2 regions of the Synechococcus sp. MIT S9452 genome follow, and region 2 is predicted to be linked to the other one. Evidence: predicted binding sites of a transcription regulator. Region 2 holds the regulator's gene; the other holds the start of a gene.

Region 1 (4,415 bases), 130 kb from region 2:
GCCGTGCCCTCACGGCGCTGGTTGACGCCCATCGACCACAAACTCAGAACCGCTGGTTTGCGGCACCACAACCGGGCCACCGCCCTGAGTTGCTTTTCAGTGATGCCGCAGGCCTCAGCCACCCGCCGCGGGGTCCAGGACTCCACCGCCTGAGAGAACGCGGCAAAGCCCTCGGTGGCCTCATCGATGAAGTCGGCATTGAAGCCAGCATCTTTGAGGATCAAGCGCGCCAATCCGTGCAGCAGCATCAGGTCTGTCCCTGGTGCAATCGCCAAGTGATGGTCAGCGATCTTGGCTGTTTCCGTCGCCCTTGGATCCACCACCACAATCGTGAGGCCCTTGGGATCTTTCTTTTTGCGCTTCAACAAGCGCTGGAACAGCACTGGATGGCATTCAGCTGTGTTGGTGCCAATCAGAAAGGCCACCGAACAGTGATCGAGATCCTCGTAACAGCACGGCGGGCCATCAGAACCAAGGCTGCGGGTGTAGCCAGCCACCGCGGAACTCATGCACAAGCGCGAGTTCGCATCGAAATTGTTGGAACCAATGGCGCCTTTTAAGAGCTTCTGCGCCAGGTAATAGTCCTCAGTGTGGAACTGGCCGGAGCCATACATCGCAATCGCCCCAGGACCTTTGCTCGCCAGGGTGCTGCGGATACGTCCAGCCAAGAGATCAAAGGCGTTGTCCCAGGTGATGGGCTCGAACGGATCCTCCAGTGAGGAGCGATACAGGGGCTGACTGAGTCGTCCACCCGCCAAGGTCTCGCCAACCGTGGCCCCTTTGATGCAGACCTGGCCCTGGCTTGAGGGATGGGCACGATCACCACGGGCGGACCACATGGGATGGCCCTCGCCATCACGACGAACGGGCCTGCCCGGTTGCGCGGGAGGCAGCAATTCCAAACCGCAGCCAACCCCGCAGTAGGGACACTGACTGGTTACCGAATCAGCCACGGCAAGCGCTTTTAAAAAACAAAAAGCCCAGGATCTTTCGACCCTGGGCACGAACTAGCAACTGCTTAGGAAGCAGGCTGAACTTGAGCAGCCTCACCTTCATGCAGTTCCGCAAAGGAACCCTTGGGCTCTTTGAGGAAGAAGAAGCAGAAGAAGGCCACAACCAGACCAGCCACACCGAGCACCTGGAAGAAGGCACTGTTGGAGGAAGCAATGATCTCAGGTGTGGGCTCAGCGCCACCACCCATCCACATGGGCAGCAAGCTGAAGATGGTGAGGTATGTCACGGCGCCAACGTTGCCGTAGGCGCCCACCAAACCAGCCACCTGGCCGGTGACGCGACGCTTCACCAGAGGCACCAAAGCAAAGGTGGCTCCTTCACCGGCCTGAACAAAGAAGGAGGCCAGCATCGTGATCAACACAGCAACAGCAATGCCGGTGGAACCGGTGAAGGTGCCGGGCTTGATCATGCTCATGATCAGATAACCAACACCTAAGCCGAAGGTGAGGAAGCCCATGGTGTTTTTACGGGACCCCAGGCGATCGGAGATCAAGCCACCTGCAGGGCGGGCCACCAGATTCACAAAAGCAAAGCAAGAGGCCAGAATTCCAGCGGTGGCCTTGGGCAGGTCAAAGGTGGTTTCAAAGAAGGTGGGCAGCATCGAGACCACCGCCAGTTCAGAACCAAAGTTGACGATGTAGGTGAGCTCAAGGATCGCCACCTGTTTGAACTCGTAGCGATCTTCCTTGGGATATTCCTTGGTGCCCATGATCAGCTCACGGTTGGTGCGAACGATCCCCCAGGTCTGGAAGGCAAACCACACCAAAACTGCCAAGAGAGCCAATGGATAGGTGGAAGCATTGAGGAATCCAACCTTCTGAAGGCGCCAGCAGAGAACACAAAGAATGGCCGCGAAAGGCACATTCATGCCAAGCAAACCCCAGAAATCACGCATGGAGGTGACTTCAAGACCAGCTGTTTTTTCGGGACGCTGATACACCTTCCCAGGCGGAGTATCACTGACGTTGCAGTAATAAATAACGCCATAAACAGCCGAGATGATGCCGGTTAGGGCAATGGCACCGCGCCAGTTCAAGACCGCACCGGTGGGCAGCTCAAAACCACCTGAGAAGGACAGCCAACCGGCCACACCAACCAGAGCCAAGGCAGAGAATGCGGAGCCAAAGTTGCCCCAACCGCCATAGATGCCCTCAGCCAAACCGATTTCTTTGGGCGGGAACCATTCGGCCACCATGCGGATGCCGATCACAAAGCCAGCACCAACGATGGAAAGCAGCAGGCGAGACACCACCAACTGGTTGAAATCTTGCGCGGACGCAAACATCAAACAAGGGATGACCGAAAACACCAGCAAGGTGGAGTAGGTCAGCCGTGGACCGAATTTGTCGAGAAGCATCCCGATCAGCACACGCGCCGGGATAGTGAGCGCAACGTTGCAGATCGCCACGGTGCGGATTTGGCCAACGGTCAAACCCAGGTCAGCCTTCACCGTGGTGGCGAGGGGAGCCAGGTTGAACCAAACAACAAATGTGAGAAAAAAGGCGAACCAGGTGAGATGCAGCGTGCGATATCTCCCCTGGAACGACCAAATGTCGCCAAGCATGAGAGTCAAGGTGAATAAACAGACCCTGAGCTCAAAATGGAACGCTCGGGCAGCGGATTTAGGGCGTTACCAAAACAAGTCGCCCACCCCGCTATTGGATCAGCTTGGGGGTCTCTTAAAAGTACTTAATGATACAAAGTAAACATCAAGCAGTTCATGCCGAACGTTTTCACCAGGACCCGCGAAGTGTTGACCATCAAACTGTTGTGATGGCTACCAAAATCGCACTGCAGGCTGTTGTTCTTAGCGGTGGGGTCAGCCGGCGCATGGGCCGCGACAAGGCCTTACTTCCCCATGCCGCTGGTGGCACCTGGTTGGAGCACATCACGGGCCTGCTCAACAGCCTGGATCTCCCGGTGCTGGTGCTCACCATCCACCCCAGCCATGAACAGCTACTGCAAACAAGCCAAGGGGTCAGCGTGCAGCGCGATGCCACACCAGGGGCAGGCCCGCTTCAAGCCATTGCACCGGTGTTTCCCGCCGATCAGCAGCAAGCCCTGCTGATCGCACCAGTGGACATGCCCGATCTGCAGGCTGATGGCTTACAGCAACTCATCAGCAGCTGGCAGCAGCAACCCACTGCAGCAGCCGTAGCCCACGACGGCGAACGCCTGCAGCCCCTGCTGGGCATTTATCCGGGCGGAAGCAAACAACGCCAATCCATGCTGGAAACACTCGCCGCCGGTCAGAACAGTTGGATGGCCTGGCTCGAGCAAATCCCCTACCGAGCCGTGAGCCTGCCGCCAGGGCAACTGCGCAACTGCAATCACCCCAATGACGACTCCAGGGCGATTGATTGATCAACACAACAGGCCCTTGGGGGTGTTGCGGCTGTCGCTGACGGCCCGCTGCAATTTGTCTTGTCCCTACTGCCAACCCGATGGCGGCGAAGACAGCCGTCTTTCGCTGCACCAACGGCTGCAGCTGATCCGTGCCTGCTGCGAACTGGGCCTGACCACCCTGCGGCTCACGGGCGGAGAACCGCTACTCGCCCCTGAATTGGATGAGCTGCTGCAAACGATTCAGCAGGGCCGCAACAGCCGCCACGACCCGTTGCATCATCTGCAGGAGGTGGCCCTAACCACCAATGGCACGCTGCTGGACGGTTGCCGAGCCGAGCAACTCAAACAAGCGGGCCTGGATCGCATCACCATCAGCCTCGATGGGGCCACCGGGGCCAGCGTGAGCCGCATGGCCGGCCTGCAAGGGGGCGAGCGCCATGGCGAACAGCTACTGCAACGCGTGCTGCAAGGCATTGCTGCAGCCAAAGCCGCTGGCTTCCACGCCGAATCCGGCGCCATCAAGATCAACAGCGTCATCCAGCGCGGCCGCAACGACGATCAGCTACTTCCCCTGGCCGAATTGGCGCGCCAGCAGAACGTGGAGCTGCGGCTAATCGAATACATGGATGTGGGCAACCGCAACGGCTGGTCAGCAGCAGAGGTGGTGCCGGCGAGCGAACTCCTCAGCCAACTGCAACAGCGCTGGCCACTAGAACCGTTAGGCCGGCCCCAACACGGCACCGCCAGCCGCTGGCGTTACCGCGATGGCGCAGGGCACGTGGCGGCAGTGGCTTCAATAAGCCAACCCTTCTGCGGCGACTGCAACCGCCTACGGATCACCGCTGAAGGCATGGCCTACACCTGCCTGTTTGCCGAGCAGGGCCATGACCTGCGCCCATTCCTCGCCCCAGACAGCAGCACTTACGAACTGCAAGACGCTCTGAAGGCCATCTGGCAGCAGCGCACCGATCGCTACAGCGAAGAGCGCGACCAACGCCAAGGGGAAATCAGACAGCCAGCTGAGATGGCTTATTTAGGCGGCTGAGGGATTTAGG
Region 2 (4,415 bases):
GCGGCCATTACGGACCGCTGGAGCATGCGCAGATCGTTTTGAACGTGGGTTGGTTCCCCCATTCGGTGATGCAACAGGCCCGCACCCACCGGGTTGGCGTCAGCTTTGATGTGCAATCGATGCGTTACACCGGCGATCGGATTTGCCGTGCGGCCAAAGGTGAGCTGGATTTGGAAGACGTGTTCTATCTGCGCCCTGTTGGCAGCTATAGCGATCGCCAGGGCAAGAAGTATCAATACACCGAGGCGGAACGGGCCAAAGACCTCGAGCATTGCCGCCGCTCAGCCCAGCGGTATGCCGAAATGCTGGAAGCGGGTTTTGCCGAAGAGCACGCCCGCGGCATCTTGCCGTTCGACTACCGCCAGCACTTTGTGGTGAGCTTCACCCTTCGGGCGTTCCTGCATTTCATGGATCTACGCGCCAAGCTCGACGCCCAAGAAGAGATTCGCCAGATGTGCGATCTGATGTGGCCCCACATGGTGCAGTGGGCCCCTGAGATTGCCGCTTGGTATGAGAAGAGTCGCCTTCACAAGGCGCGATTGGCGCCCTAAGGATCAGATCCGCGCCAAGGTGACGCGCTCGGGTTGGTGCTGGTATTTGCCGGAGCGGTCTTTGTAGGTGGTGTCGCAGGGATCACCTTCAAAGAACAGCAGCTGGCAGATGCCTTCGTTGGCATAGATGCGGCAGTCAGCACCGGAGCTGTTGCTGAACTCCAAGGTGAGGTGGCCTTCCCAACCGGCTTCAGCCGGGGTGGTGTTCACGATGATGCCGAGGCGGGCATAGGTGCTCTTGCCCAGGCAGATCACGGTGATGTTCTCGGGCACCTTCATCTTTTCGAGGGCAACACCAAGCCCATAGGAATGGGCCGGGAGGATGAAGTAACTGCCGTCCTCATCGCTCTGCATGGGAGCGGGCTCAAGATTGGCGGGATTAAACCGCTTGGGGTTCATCACCGTGCCGGGCACGTGGCGGAAGATCAGAAATTCCTGGGGCGATAGGCGCAGGTCGTAGCCATAGGACGAGCAACCAAAACTGAGCACCGCGCCGCTGCGGTTTTCAGGATCGAGATGGCGCACCAAGGTGGGCTGGAATGGTTCCAGCAGCCCATGCTCAGCCTGTTCGTTGATCCAGCGATCGTTTTTCAGCATCGGTCGCGGCGCAATTCGGTGACTTGATCGGCCATCGCCATCACAGGCTCGGGCACGGCAGGTCCGGTCAGGATCACATCCATTCGTCCCGGGCGGGTCTCCAGAGTGCTGATCACAGCATTGGCATCCAATAAGCCGTAATCCAACGCCAGCCCCAGCTCATCAAGAACCACAAGATCGGGAGCTTCTTCGAGGATTTGGCGCTGGGTTTCTTGCCACAGCTCTCGTACAGCTTGCTTGTCTTCGTCGCTGTGGTCGGCCTGCAGGCAGCTGTTCACCGCTGGGCGCAGCCAGCTCAAGCGTCCGCACATCTGCACGGGTTGGTGGGGACCTTGATCAACGCCGCCGCGCAGGAATTGGCAAATCAGCACGCGGCTGCCCAAGCCCGCTGAGCGCAGAGCTTCGCTGAACACGCTGGCAAAACTGCCGCGAAAGCTGGCGGTGTGCACCTGCAGCAGCCCTTCCGGCTCGCGAACCAGCAGCCGCAATGGTGCTGTGGACGGCCTGTGGTGTCGTTCAGCAACGCGGCTGAGCATGGGCCGTCCAAAGCGGGGTTGCTCCTGAATGTAGCGGCGAAAAACGGCGAATCAAGTGACTGGCACCACCAGTAGTGTGAATGTCTGTACTACTGGTGATCCCGTCCAGCCCGGACGGTGTTTATTGCTACAAGCACTGTCAAGCCGGCTCTTTACCTTCCATGAACCGGTACGCGCTTCATGGTCAGCGTTTCGCCAGCGCCCAATCCCCAGCCCACCTTGCAAGAGGTGATGCGCTCGCTTGCTGGCAGTGCTGCTGAGTCGGTTGAGCGCGGTAAGACAATCTTTTTCCCAGGTGATCCCGCCGAGCGCATGTATCTGCTGCGCCGCGGGGCTGTGCGCCTTTCCCGCGTTTATGAATCCGGTGAAGAGATCACCGTGGCCTTGTTGCGGGAGAACAGCATTTTTGGTGTGCTGTCCCTGTTAACCGGCCAGAAGTCCGATCGCTTCTATCACTCGGTTGCCTTCACGCGCGTTGAGATGCTCAGCGCTCCGGCCAGCTCCGTGCGCCGGGCCATTGAGCAGGACGCACGGGTTGGTTTGTTGCTCTTGCAGGGCCTGTCCTCGCGAATCCTGCAGACCGAAACCATGATCGAAACGCTTACCCACCGCGACATGTCATCGCGCTTGGTGAGTTTTCTACTGGTGCTCTGCCGCGACTTTGGGGTGCCCTCTAGTCAGGGCATCACCATCGACTTGAAGCTCTCGCACCAGGCGATCGCTGAAGCGATTGGCTCCACGCGGGTCACGATCACCCGTTTGCTGGGGGATTTGCGCTCTGCTGGTTTGCTGGAGATTGAGCGCAAGCGCATCACCGTGTTCGACCCCATTGCCTTGGCCAAACGGTTCAGCTGACCGTTGCTGGAAACGCTCGCCTAAGGCCTCAGCGATACTGACCCCACTGTTCTTCTGGCGCTGTGAGCGGCTGGCTGCTGATCCTGGCCGTTCTGGTACTCGGGGGAGTGCTGTCGACGCTTGGCGACCGCCTTGGCAGCCGCATCGGCAAAGCGCGGCTGAGCTTGTTTCAGATGAGGCCACGCCGCACGGCTGTGGTGATCACGGTGCTCACCGGCAGCTTGATTAGTGCCCTCACCCTGGGGTTGATGGTGGCCGTCAGTGAACGCCTGCGGGTGGGCCTTTTTCAGCTCGATGAGCTGGAAACGCGTTTGCGTTCTTCCCGCAAGTCGCTGCAGCTGAGCCTTAAGCAGCTCGATCAAAATCAAGCCGAACTAGCCCAGGCGCGATCGGAGCGGGCTGCGGCCGAGCAGCAGCTGGCGCCTTTAAAAAAGCAGCGCCAAGAGTTAGAGGCTGAGCGCGACCGGCTGGGCCAAGACGTGGCGGCCCGCGATGAGGAGCTGCGCCAGTTGCAGCAACGCACCCGCCGCAGCCAACAGGAATTGCGCCAGCTGGAGCGCAATGTTTTGGATTTGCGCAGCGGTGATGTGGTGCTCAGCACCGGCCAGCCGCTCACCATGGCCAAGGTGGCGATCCCTAATCCTGAGTTGGCGCGCCAGGCCACCGAAGATGTGTTGCGTCAGGCCAATGTGCAGGCGTATCAGCGGGTTCTCCCTGGGCAAAAGCCTGAGCAGCAATTGCTGTTGATCCCCCGCAGTGAGGTGATCAAGGTGGAGAAGGCCTTGCGCAGCGGCGGCCCCTGGGTGATCAGCATTCACTCGGCGGGCAATGTGCTGCGTGGTGAGAAGCAGGTGCTCGCCTTTGCCGATGTGCGCCGCAGCCGGCAGGTGCTGGAAGCGGGCCAAGTGCTGGCCAGCCTCAGCTTGGACCCTGAGCAACGGGCTCAAAAACAGGTGTTTGCACGGCTCAATCTGCTTTTGGCCGCGGCCCGCAACGAAAGCCAGCGCCGTGGCGCCCTGAACCCACGGCTGCAGGTGGATCAAGACGCCCTCAACGCTCTGGCCGCCCAATTGGTAGAGCGTCAAGGCAACCAGCCGGTGCGCCTGGAGGTGGTGGCTGCGCGCGATACCGACAGCCTCGATCCCATTGCTGTAACCGTGCGCGCCAAGGGTTTGGCCCCTTCATGAGTGGCGGCTGGGCAGCGCTGGATCCAGGGCGCCAGAAATGCGGGCTGGTGCGCACCGATGCCACTGGAGCAGAGCTGGTTGATCTACTGATCTGCTCCCCCAGGGAGGCCTGGGATTGGTTGCAGCACTGGCAACACCAAGCCCCCTTGCAAGCTGTGGTGCTCGGCGATGGCACCGCCAGCGGCCCATGGCAGCAGGCCTTGGCTGAGCTGGAGCCGGCTGTGCCGGTGGTGTTGCAGCCGGAGGCGGGCAGCACCTTGGCGGCGCGTGAGCGCTATTGGCAGTTGTTGCCTGCCAGGGGTTGGCAGCGGCTGCTGCCTCGCGGGCTGCGGTTGCCGCCCAGACCGGTGGATGATTTGGCGGCCTTGGTGTTGCTCGAGGCCCACCTGGGGGCACGCTTTAAAAGGCTGCCCGCACCGTGAAGCAGTAATCACCGCCGGCTTCCAGCGTGTAGTCGCTTTTGACCAAAAACCGCAGCAGGGCGTCTTGAATCAGCGCTCGCCCCAGGGATGGCTCCACCACCAGTTCGCCGCGGTCGAAGTGCCAGCGAAAACCACCAGCGGCCACTTCCCCTTCCACCATCTGCTCGCTGAAGCTCTGCTGCAGAACCCGCAAGTGGGCTGTGGTGCTGGGCAGGCGGGCCATGGTCAGGCGGCGTCGGGCCGAAAGCTGTTGATCCGGTTGCCCGC

Evidence for each region. The regulator NtcA, encoded in region 2, controls nitrogen genes in cyanobacteria. The targets are predictions, from matches to a motif close to GTANCNNNNGNTAC.
Region 1: a site for NtcA is predicted at 2,700-2,713, ahead of SIB46_RS08745 (molybdenum cofactor guanylyltransferase). Genes of this name have one in related genera too.

What each region holds. Positions count from the first base shown of each region.
Region 1 covers NZ_CP138956.1:1,658,645-1,663,059, reverse strand. Annotated here, with positions in the region: gene SIB46_RS08755 (molybdopterin oxidoreductase family protein) at 1-953, opposite strand, end outside; gene SIB46_RS08750 (NarK family nitrate/nitrite MFS transporter) at 1,019-2,578, opposite strand; gene SIB46_RS08745 (molybdenum cofactor guanylyltransferase) at 2,788-3,378, shown strand; gene moaA (GTP 3',8-cyclase MoaA) at 3,353-4,405, shown strand.
Region 2 covers NZ_CP138956.1:1,786,619-1,791,033, forward strand. Annotated here, with positions in the region: gene thyX (FAD-dependent thymidylate synthase) at 1-551, shown strand, start outside; gene dcd (dCTP deaminase) at 555-1,148, opposite strand; gene SIB46_RS09435 (cob(I)yrinic acid a,c-diamide adenosyltransferase) at 1,142-1,684, opposite strand; gene ntcA (global nitrogen regulator NtcA) at 1,865-2,539, shown strand; gene SIB46_RS09445 (DUF3084 domain-containing protein) at 2,602-3,726, shown strand; gene SIB46_RS09450 (resolvase) at 3,723-4,148, shown strand; gene SIB46_RS09455 (DUF3146 family protein) at 4,126-4,371, opposite strand; gene pth (aminoacyl-tRNA hydrolase) at 4,374-4,415, opposite strand, start outside.